Regions from separate parts of the Pseudomonas sp. EB271-G4-1 genome, predicted to be linked through region 2. Evidence: predicted binding sites of a transcription regulator. Region 2 holds the regulator's gene; the other holds the start of a gene.
What was found. Region 2 encodes FliA, which starts transcription of late flagellar genes. Its sites were predicted from a motif close to CTAAAGTTTNNNNNNNNNNNGCCGNTAA; they were not measured.

Region 1 (4,730 bases), on a different contig from region 2:
TTGGCGTCGAACAACGACTCGTCGGACTTGCGTCCGGTGACGATCACGTTGCCCTTGTACAGTTTCAGGCGAACCACACCATTCACGTGTGCCTGGGAGGCATCGATCATCTGTTGCAACATCAGACGCTCAGGGCTCCACCAGTAACCGGTGTAGATCAGGCTGGCGTACTTGGGCATCAGCTCGTCCTTGAGGTGAGCTACTTCGCGGTCCAGGGTGATCGATTCGATCGCACGGTGGGCACGCAGCATGATGGTGCCGCCAGGGGTTTCGTAGCAGCCACGGGACTTCATGCCCACGTAACGGTTTTCGACGATGTCCAGGCGGCCGATACCGTGCTCGCCACCGATGCGGTTCAGGGTCGCCAACACGGTGGCAGGAGTCATTTCGACGCCGTCCAGTGCCACGATATCGCCGTTGCGGTAGGTCAGCTCCAGGTACTGCGGTTTGTCGGGCGCTTTCTCCGGGGAGACGGTCCAACGCCACATGTCTTCTTCGTGTTCGGTCCAGGTGTCTTCCAGCACGCCGCCTTCATAGGAGATGTGCAGCAGGTTGGCATCCATCGAGTACGGGGATTTTTTCTTGCCGTGACGCTCGATCGGGATGGCGTGCTTTTCGGCGTAATCCATGAGCTTCTCGCGGGACAGCAGGTCCCACTCGCGCCATGGAGCGATCACTTTCACACCTGGTTTCAGGGCATAGGCGCCCAGTTCGAAACGAACCTGGTCGTTACCCTTGCCGGTGGCGCCGTGGGAAATGGCGTCAGCACCGGTTTCGTTGGCGATTTCGATCAGGCGTTTGGCGATCAACGGACGAGCGATGGAAGTACCCAGCAGGTACTCGCCTTCGTAAACGGTGTTGGCGCGGAACATCGGGAAAACGAAATCGCGCACGAACTCTTCGCGCAAGTCGTCGATGTAGATCTCTTTCACGCCCATGGCTTGAGCCTTGGCACGTGCAGGTTCGACCTCTTCGCCCTGACCCAGGTCAGCGGTGAAGGTCACCACTTCACAGTTATAAGTATCCTGCAGCCACTTGAGGATCACCGAAGTGTCCAGGCCGCCGGAATACGCCAGAACGACCTTGTTTACGTCCGCCATGCCATCACTCCACGGGGTTCTACGGAAAGCCGTCAAGTCTACCGCCCATACAGAATAATTTACAGTGGCGCGACAGCTTATGACGACGAAGCGACAGATTATGTCGAGAGCGCGACGATGACCGAAGGGTCAGGAAGTTGCCGAAGCGGTGGGCTTCGTCGCTTGAGGGGCCACCTGCTCCGCGGGGGCTCCCCGCTCCAGGCGTATCGCCACCCGGCGGTTTTTCGCCCGGTTGATGTTGCTGGTATTGGGTGCCAGTGGATAGCGCTCGCCATGGAAACGCAGGGTGATCTGTGACTCCTGGATGCCGTTGGCCTTGAAAAACTCCATCACCGCCAGCGCCCGGCGCCGTGACAGGTCACGGTTGGTCAGGCGATTGCCGCTGTTGTCGGAGTGGCCGTCCAGTTCGATGCGATTGACGGTCGGATCGGCCTTCATGTATTCCAGCATGACTTGCAGCCTGGCTTTGGCGGGCCCGTCCAGATCGATACCGCCACCGGGAAAGCCGACCTGGGATTGCTTCACCTGATCGAAGTTCTGCGGCAGCAACTTGGCCACGCAGCCCTGATAATCGGCAAACGCCTTGTTGAACCTGACCGGCAACAAACGCACCTCCGATACCCGGCCATCGCCCGAGGAGTGCCGGACCACGGGGCTGCGTCCGTCGATCAGGCCGCTGATCAAGCGTCCGGCCTGGGCCTGTGAGCTGTTGAACAGGACATTGCCGCTGCCGATCCGTACCGTGCCCAGATTGATATCACCACGTCCTGGCTGCCAAGGCGCGGCGGCGGCCAACAAAGTGGCAGAACCACCGCCCATCATTGCGTTGTACGCATTCAAACGAAATATCGCCTGCTCGCCAGCGCGGCGCACGAACTGGCCCGAGCCGAAATCAGTGACCGGCTGCGTCAGCCGGCACTCGAACTTGTCGCCTTCGACCGTCCACTCAATGCTCTCCAGGCGAGTCTGGAAAGTGAGTGCCATTGCGGGAAGGCTGGCAAACACACTGAGCAAGGCTAAATAACGCTGGCGCACGGGAGGCTCCACTGGCTTCTACGACAAAAAGACCGACACACAGATGTTTACGGCATACCTGTTGGATATCGGAAGCTTCCCGTAAAACTTGATAGCGGGTGCCTGCAAGAGTCTTTTCCGGTAGCATTCCCTTGAGTTTGACCCGCCTGGAATCCCCTCATGTCCGACCGCCTGACCCTGCTGCGTCCCGACGACTGGCATATTCATCTTCGCGATGGTGCCGTGTTGACCAATACCGTCGCGGATGTCGCGCGCACCTTTGGCCGCGCCATCATCATGCCCAACCTGGTACCGCCGGTGCGCAATGCGGCTGAAGCCGACGGCTATCGCCAGCGGATTCTCGCTGCCCGCCCGGCCGGCAGCCCGTTTGAACCGCTGATGGTCCTGTACCTCACCGACCGCACCCAGCCTGAAGAAATTCGCGAGGCCAAGGCCAGCGGTTTCGTTCACGCCGCCAAGCTGTACCCGGCCGGCGCGACCACCAACTCGGACTCGGGCGTCACCAGCATCGACAAGATTTTCCCTGCACTCGAGGCCATGGCCGAAGTCGGGATGCCTTTGCTGATCCACGGTGAAGTCACCCGCGGCGATGTCGACGTGTTCGACCGCGAAAAAATCTTCATCGATGAGCACATGCGTCGGGTGGTCGAGCGTTTCCCGACGCTCAAGGTGGTGTTCGAACACATCACCACCGCCGACGCCGTGCAGTTCGTCAACTCGGCTTCGGCCAACGTTGGCGCGACCATCACCGCGCATCACCTGCTGTACAACCGCAATCACATGCTGGTGGGTGGAATTCGGCCGCACTTCTATTGCTTGCCGATCCTCAAGCGCAATACGCACCAAGAAGCCCTGCTCGACGCCGCCACCAGCGGCAGCGAAAAGTTCTTCCTCGGCACCGATTCGGCGCCCCACGCCCAGCACGCCAAAGAAGCCGCTTGCGGCTGCGCCGGCTGCTACACCGCCTATGCGGCGATCGAGATGTACGCCGAGGCGTTCGAACAACGTAACGCGCTGGACAAGCTCGAAGCCTTCGCCAGCCTCAACGGCCCGCGTTTCTATGGCCTGCCGGCCAACACCGATCGCATTACCCTGGTCCGCGAAGAATGGACCGCCCCGACCAGCCTGCCGTTTGGCGAGTTGACCGTTATCCCGCTGCGCGCCGGTGAAAAACTGCGCTGGCGCCTGCTGGAGGAACACGCGTGAGTGAAGACCATTTCGACGACGAACAGGAAGGTCAAGGCGGTGGTGGCGGTTCCCGTCATCCAATGGCCGCCAGGTTTCGTGGCTACCTGCCGGTTGTCGTCGACGTAGAAACCGGTGGTTTCAACTCGGCCACCGACGCCCTGCTGGAAATTGCTGCAACCACGATCGCCATGGATGAAAAGGGTTTTGTGTACCCCGATCACACCTACTTCTTCAGGGTCGAGCCTTTTGAAGGTGCGAACATCGAAGCGGCAGCCCTGGAGTTCACCGGGATCAAGCTTGATCACCCGCTGCGCATGGCCGTGACTGAAGAAGCGGCGCTGAACGATATCTTCCGCGGCGTGCGCAAGGCACTCAAGGCCAACGGCTGCAAACGGGCGATTCTGGTTGGGCACAACAGCAGCTTCGACCTGGGCTTCCTCAACGCCGCGGTTGCGCGCCTGGACATGAAGCGTAACCCGTTCCATCCATTTTCCAGTTTCGATACCGCGACGCTCGCGGGCCTGGCTTACGGTCAAACCGTGCTGGCCAAGGCCTGTCAGGCCGCCGATATCGACTTCGACGGTCGCGAGGCGCATTCGGCTCGCTACGACACCGAGAAGACTGCCGAGCTGTTCTGCGGCATCGTCAACCGCTGGAAACAAATGGGTGGTTGGGAAGATTTCGACGATTGATTGAAGATTTTCTGCCCTTTGCTCTTTGTAGGAGCCGAGCTTGCTCGCGATGGTCGTGAACGATAACGCGGGCAGTCTGGATTCCCGCGGTGTTCTTGAGTCCATCGTCGGAGCGCCGCCCGGAGCATGCTCGCTCCTACAGGGGTCTTGCGTTTACTCCGCGCATAAAAAAACCGGCCTCAAGGGCCGGTTTTTTTGTACCTGGAGCGTGTGCCTTACAGCGCAGCAGCGTGCTCGGTCAGGTAAGCCGCAACGCCTTCTGGCGAAGCGTTCATACCTTTGTCGCCTTTTTTCCAGTTGGCAGGGCAAACTTCACCGTGCTCTTCGTGGAATTGCAGGGCGTCAACCAGACGCAGCAGCTCTTCCATGTTACGGCCCAGCGGCAGGTCGTTGATGATCTGCGAGCGGACAACGCCTTTGTCGTCGATCAGGAAGGCGCCACGGAATGCCACGCCGTCAGCGGACTGAACGTCGTAGGCCTTCATGACTTCCTGCTTGATGTCGGCAGCCATGGTGTAACGAACTGCGCCGATACCGCCGTCGTTAACCGGGGTGTTGCGCCATGCGTTGTGGGTGAAGTGCGAGTCGATCGACACAGCGACCACTTCAACGTTGCGCGCCTTGAACTCAGACATGCGGTTGTCCAGAGCGATCAGCTCCGACGGGCAAACGAAGGTGAAGTCCAGCGGGTAGAAGAACACCAGGCCGTATTTGC
Region 2 (4,730 bases):
TCGCGATGAGCTGGGCGCCGATGCCGCGATCATTGGCAACCGCCGCATCGCCGGTGGCGTCGAGATTACGGCTGCCCTGGATTACCAACTGTCGGCGCTGGCCCCTCGCGTTCCGAACATGGAACTCGAGGACGAGCTGCGCAAGACCCAGTCGCGCATCGTCAACGCCCAGGCCGAATTGAGCCTGCGAGGCGAGGGCGAAGGCGATAGCGACAAGAGCACTAATCGCCAGTTGTTTGCCGGCCTGCCGCTGACGGCTGCCGAGCCGCTGATCGAACCGACCCTGGCCGAGCCGCGCCGTCCCGCGCCGACACCGGCCCCGGCGGCGACTATCGATACGCGGGTCTTCGACTCGATGCGTTCGGAACTCAACAGCCTGCGCGAACTGATGGAAGTACAACTCGGTTCCCTCGCCTGGAACCAGCTGCAGGGCAGCCGCCCGGACCAGGCGAACCTGTGGCGTCGCCTGCAGCGCATTGGCCTGTCCGGCCCGTTGTCGCGGGACCTGCTGGCGCTGGTCAGCGAAATTGAAGAACCCCGTCAGGCCTGGCGCATGTTGCTGGCGCACCTGGCGCGGATGATTGTCACGCCGGAAATGGAACCGCTGGAAGAGGGCGGCGTGATTGCCATGGTCGGCCCGGCCGGCATGGGCAAGACCACCACCCTGGCCAAGCTGGCGGCCCGTTACGTGCTCAAGTACGGCGCGCAGAACATTGCCCTGGTGAGCATGGACAGCTTTCGCATCGGTGCCCAGGAGCAGCTCAAGACCCTCGGGCGGATCCTCAATGTGCCGGTGACCCACGTCGATCCGAACCAGTCATTGGTCCAGGCGCTGGACCCTTTGTTGCGCAAGCGCGTGGTGCTGATCGATACCGCCGGCCTGCAAGCCAGCGATCCGGCCCTGCGCATGCAGCTCGAAAGCCTGGCCGGTCGAGGCATCAAGTCAAAAAATTACCTGGTCCTGGCAACCACCAGCCAGAAACAGGTTCTAACCGCTGCTTATCACAGTTACAAGCGTTGCGGGCTCGCTGGCTGCATCCTGACTAAACTGGATGAAACGGCAAGTCTGGGCGAAGTGTTGAGTCTGGCCATCAGCCATGAATTGCCGGTGGCCTACCTGACCGATGGCCCGCGGATTCCAGATGATCTGCATCTGCCGCGTCGTCATCAACTGGTCAGTCGGGCCGTCAGCGTGCAAATGCAGGAAGAACCCAGCGAAGAGGCCATGGCTGACATGTTCGCTGATATCTACCACAGTCCGACCAAGCAGGTTGGCTGAGGTAACAATGAATAGTTTTTATACCCTACATCGATGGCCTGCCATGCATTGTTCCGATTGTGAACGCGCAGCCAGTTATGTGGCCCCGTCTATGCAGAACAAGGTAAAGAAATAACATGGGCAGCATGCATCCTGTACAGGTGATCGCGGTGACCGGCGGCAAAGGTGGCGTCGGCAAAACTAACGTGTCAGTGAACTTGTCCCTGGCTTTGGCTGAGCTTGGCCGGCGCGTCATGTTGCTGGACGCTGACCTTGGGCTGGCGAATGTCGACGTTCTGTTGGGGCTGACACCCAAACGTACCCTGGCCGACGTGATTGAAGGCCGCTGTGAATTGCGCGACGTGCTGTTGCAGGGGCCCGGCGGCATCCGCATCGTTCCGGCGGCGTCCGGCACCCAGAGCATGGTTCACTTGAGCCCGGCGCAGCATGCCGGCCTGATCCAGGCCTTCAGCGACATTGGCGACAATCTCGACGTGCTGGTGATCGACACCGCTGCGGGCATTGGCGAGTCGGTGGTCAGCTTCGTGCGCGCGGCCCAGGAAGTGTTGCTGGTGGTCTGCGACGAGCCGACCTCGATCACTGACGCCTACGCGTTGATCAAATTGCTCAACCGCGATTACGGCATGAACCGTTTCCGGGTGCTGGCCAACATGGCGCAGAGCCCCCAGGAAGGGCGCAACCTGTTCGCCAAGTTGACCAAGGTCACCGACCGCTTCCTCGACGTCGCCTTGCAATATGTCGGTGCGGTGCCGTACGACGAAAGCGTGCGCAAGGCCGTGCAGAAGCAGCGCGCCGTCTACGAGGCCTTCCCGCGCTCCAAGTGCTCGCTGGCATTCAAGGCGATCGCGCAGAAGGTCGATACCTGGCCACTGCCCGCCAACCCGCGCGGGCACCTGGAATTCTTCGTCGAGCGCCTCGTGCAACAGACGGCAGGACCCGTGCTATGACCGCAAGCGGTTACAACCTCTACAAGGCATCGGCGCGTGACGCGCAGTACGAGCTGATCGAGCGTTACGCGCCGCTGGTTAAACGCATTGCCTATCACTTGCTGGCACGACTGCCGGCCAGTGTCCAGGTCGAAGACCTGATCCAGGCCGGGATGATCGGCCTGCTGGAAGTCTCGACCAAATACGACGCCAGCAAAGGCGCGAGTTTCGAAACCTACGCGGGCATCCGCATCCGCGGCGCCATGCTCGATGAAGTGCGCAAGGGCGACTGGGCGCCTCGTTCGGTCCACCGCAATACGCGGATGGTCAGCGACGCGATTCGCTCGATTGAAGCTAAAACCGGGCGTGACGCTAAAGATCACGAAGTTGCGGCCGAACTCCAATTGAGTCTTGACGATTACTACGGGATTTTGAACGACACCCTGGGCAGTCGGCTGTTCAGTTTCGACGACCTGTTGCAGGACGGCGAACACGAAGGGCTGCACGAGGATGGCGCCAGTGCGCATCTGGAACCGTCTCGCGATCTGGAAGATGAACGCTTCCAGGCGGCGCTGGCGGACGCGATCGCCAACTTGCCGGAGCGCGAGCGATTGGTGTTGGCGTTGTATTACGACGAAGAATTGAATCTCAAGGAAATCGGCGAAGTCCTGGGGGTCAGCGAATCCCGGGTCAGCCAGTTACACAGCCAGTGCGCGGCCCGTTTGCGGGGGCGTCTGGGAGAGTGGCGAGCGCGCTGAAGGCAGTGTGGGGGCACTGCGACGCGGCTGGTGGGGTAATGAACCGCGCCGGTCTCGATCCGTTGTATCCCAAACAGTCATCGAGTGTTTTGCCAGATTGATAGAAATGGCGTGTCCAGGTGCTGGGCGCGTTTTAGTCTGCTTGGAGGTCGAATTGGACAAGAACATGAAAATCCTCATCGTTGATGACTTCTCAACGATGCGGCGGATCATCAAGAACCTGTTGCGTGACCTTGGGTTCACCAACACGGTCGAGGCCGACGATGGCACTACCGCCATTCCGGTACTCAACAGCGGGAGCATCGACTTTCTGGTGACGGACTGGAACATGCCTGGCATGACCGGTATCGATCTGCTGCGTCATGTGCGCGCCGATGAAAAACTCAAGCACCTGCCAGTGCTGATGGTGACTGCCGAAGCCAAGCGCGAGCAGATCATCGAAGCGGCCCAGGCCGGCGTAAATGGCTATGTGGTCAAACCCTTCACGGCCCAGGCGTTGAAAGAAAAAATCGAGAAGATTTTCGAACGCATCGGTTGAACTGCGCCACGGGGGAGCTATGGAGCATAACGAGTCATCCCAGGGCGATTTTGAATCGACCCTGAAAAAACACGCCGTTGAATTGGTCGCGAGCCTTGAAAAGGGCAGGTTCGGCGATGCTGTGCAATTGATCCATGAGCTCAACCAGACCCGTGACCGTGGCTTGTATCAGGAAGTGGGCAAGCTCACCCGCGAGCTGCATAGCGCGATCGTCAATTTCCAGATTGACCCGCACATGCCGCAAGCCGAGGAAGTGTCACAGATCACCGACGCCACCGAGCGCCTGGGGTATGTGGTCAAACTGACGGAAGCCGCCGCCAACCGCACCATGGACCTGGTGGAAAACGCCACGCCATTGGTCAACGGCCTGGCTGAAGAGGCGCAGGGCTTGAGCGCCGACTGGGGACGGTTCATGCGGCGCGAAGTCGGGGCCGAAGAGTTTCGTGAACTGGCCCGGCGCGTCGATGGTTTCCTGGCGCGCAGCAGCGCAGACAATCGCGCCGTGTCCAGCAACCTCAACGACATTCTGCTCGCCCAGGATTACCAGGACCTTACCGGCCAGGTGATCAAGCGTGTGACCCAACTGGTCACCGAAGTGGAAAGCAACCTGCTCAAGCTCGTGCTGATGGCCAGTCAGGTGGACCGCTTTGCGGGCATCGAACATGACCGTGCGGCAATGCTTGCAGAAAAAGATCCACAAAAACATCTCTCCAAGGGTGAAGGTCCGCAGATTCATGCCGATAAAAGAGAAGACGTTATGTCCGGTCAGGACGATGTGGACGATTTGCTATCCAGCCTGGGTTTTTAAAGTTCAGGTTTTTTGGGTTTTTAGACCTGTAGGAGCACCCCCTTAATGAGCTTCGGCGCCGATGAAGAGATCCTTCAGGATTTCCTGGTTGAGGCCGGCGAGATTCTAGAGCAACTGTCCGAGCAACTGGTCGAGCTGGAAAGCCGTCCGGATGATGCGGACTTGCTCAATGCAATTTTTCGCGGTTTTCACACTGTAAAAGGGGGCGCCGGCTTCCTCCAGCTCAACGAGCTGGTGGAGTGCTGCCACATCGCCGAGAACGTGTTCGACATCCTGCGCAAGGGCGAACGTCGCGTCGACTCGGAATTGATGGACGTGGTCCTCGAAGCGCTGGATGCGGTGAACGGCATGTTCAGCGAAGTGCGCGAGCGTAGTCCGGTCACGGCTGCAACACCTGAGCTGCTGGCGGCACTGGCGCGTC

Region 1: the regulator FliA is predicted to act here: its motif matches at 2,201-2,228, upstream of AC3WWR_RS09935 (flagellar protein MotY).

Annotation. Positions count from the first base shown of each region.
Region 1 covers NZ_JBYTEO010000015.1:9,961-14,690, reverse strand. The annotation lists gene AC3WWR_RS09940 (argininosuccinate synthase) at 1-1,100, opposite strand, end outside; gene AC3WWR_RS09935 (flagellar protein MotY) at 1,230-2,135, opposite strand; gene pyrC (dihydroorotase) at 2,295-3,341, shown strand; gene rnt (ribonuclease T) at 3,338-4,015, shown strand; gene AC3WWR_RS09920 (peroxiredoxin) at 4,231-4,730, opposite strand, start outside.
Region 2 covers NZ_JBYTEO010000026.1:46,353-51,082, forward strand. The annotation lists gene flhF (flagellar biosynthesis GTPase FlhF) at 1-1,279, shown strand, start outside; gene fleN (flagellar synthesis regulator FleN) at 1,396-2,226, shown strand; gene fliA (RNA polymerase sigma factor FliA) at 2,223-2,963, shown strand; gene AC3WWR_RS14940 (chemotaxis response regulator CheY) at 3,130-3,501, shown strand; gene AC3WWR_RS14945 (protein phosphatase CheZ) at 3,521-4,309, shown strand; gene AC3WWR_RS14950 (chemotaxis protein CheA) at 4,355-4,730, shown strand, end outside.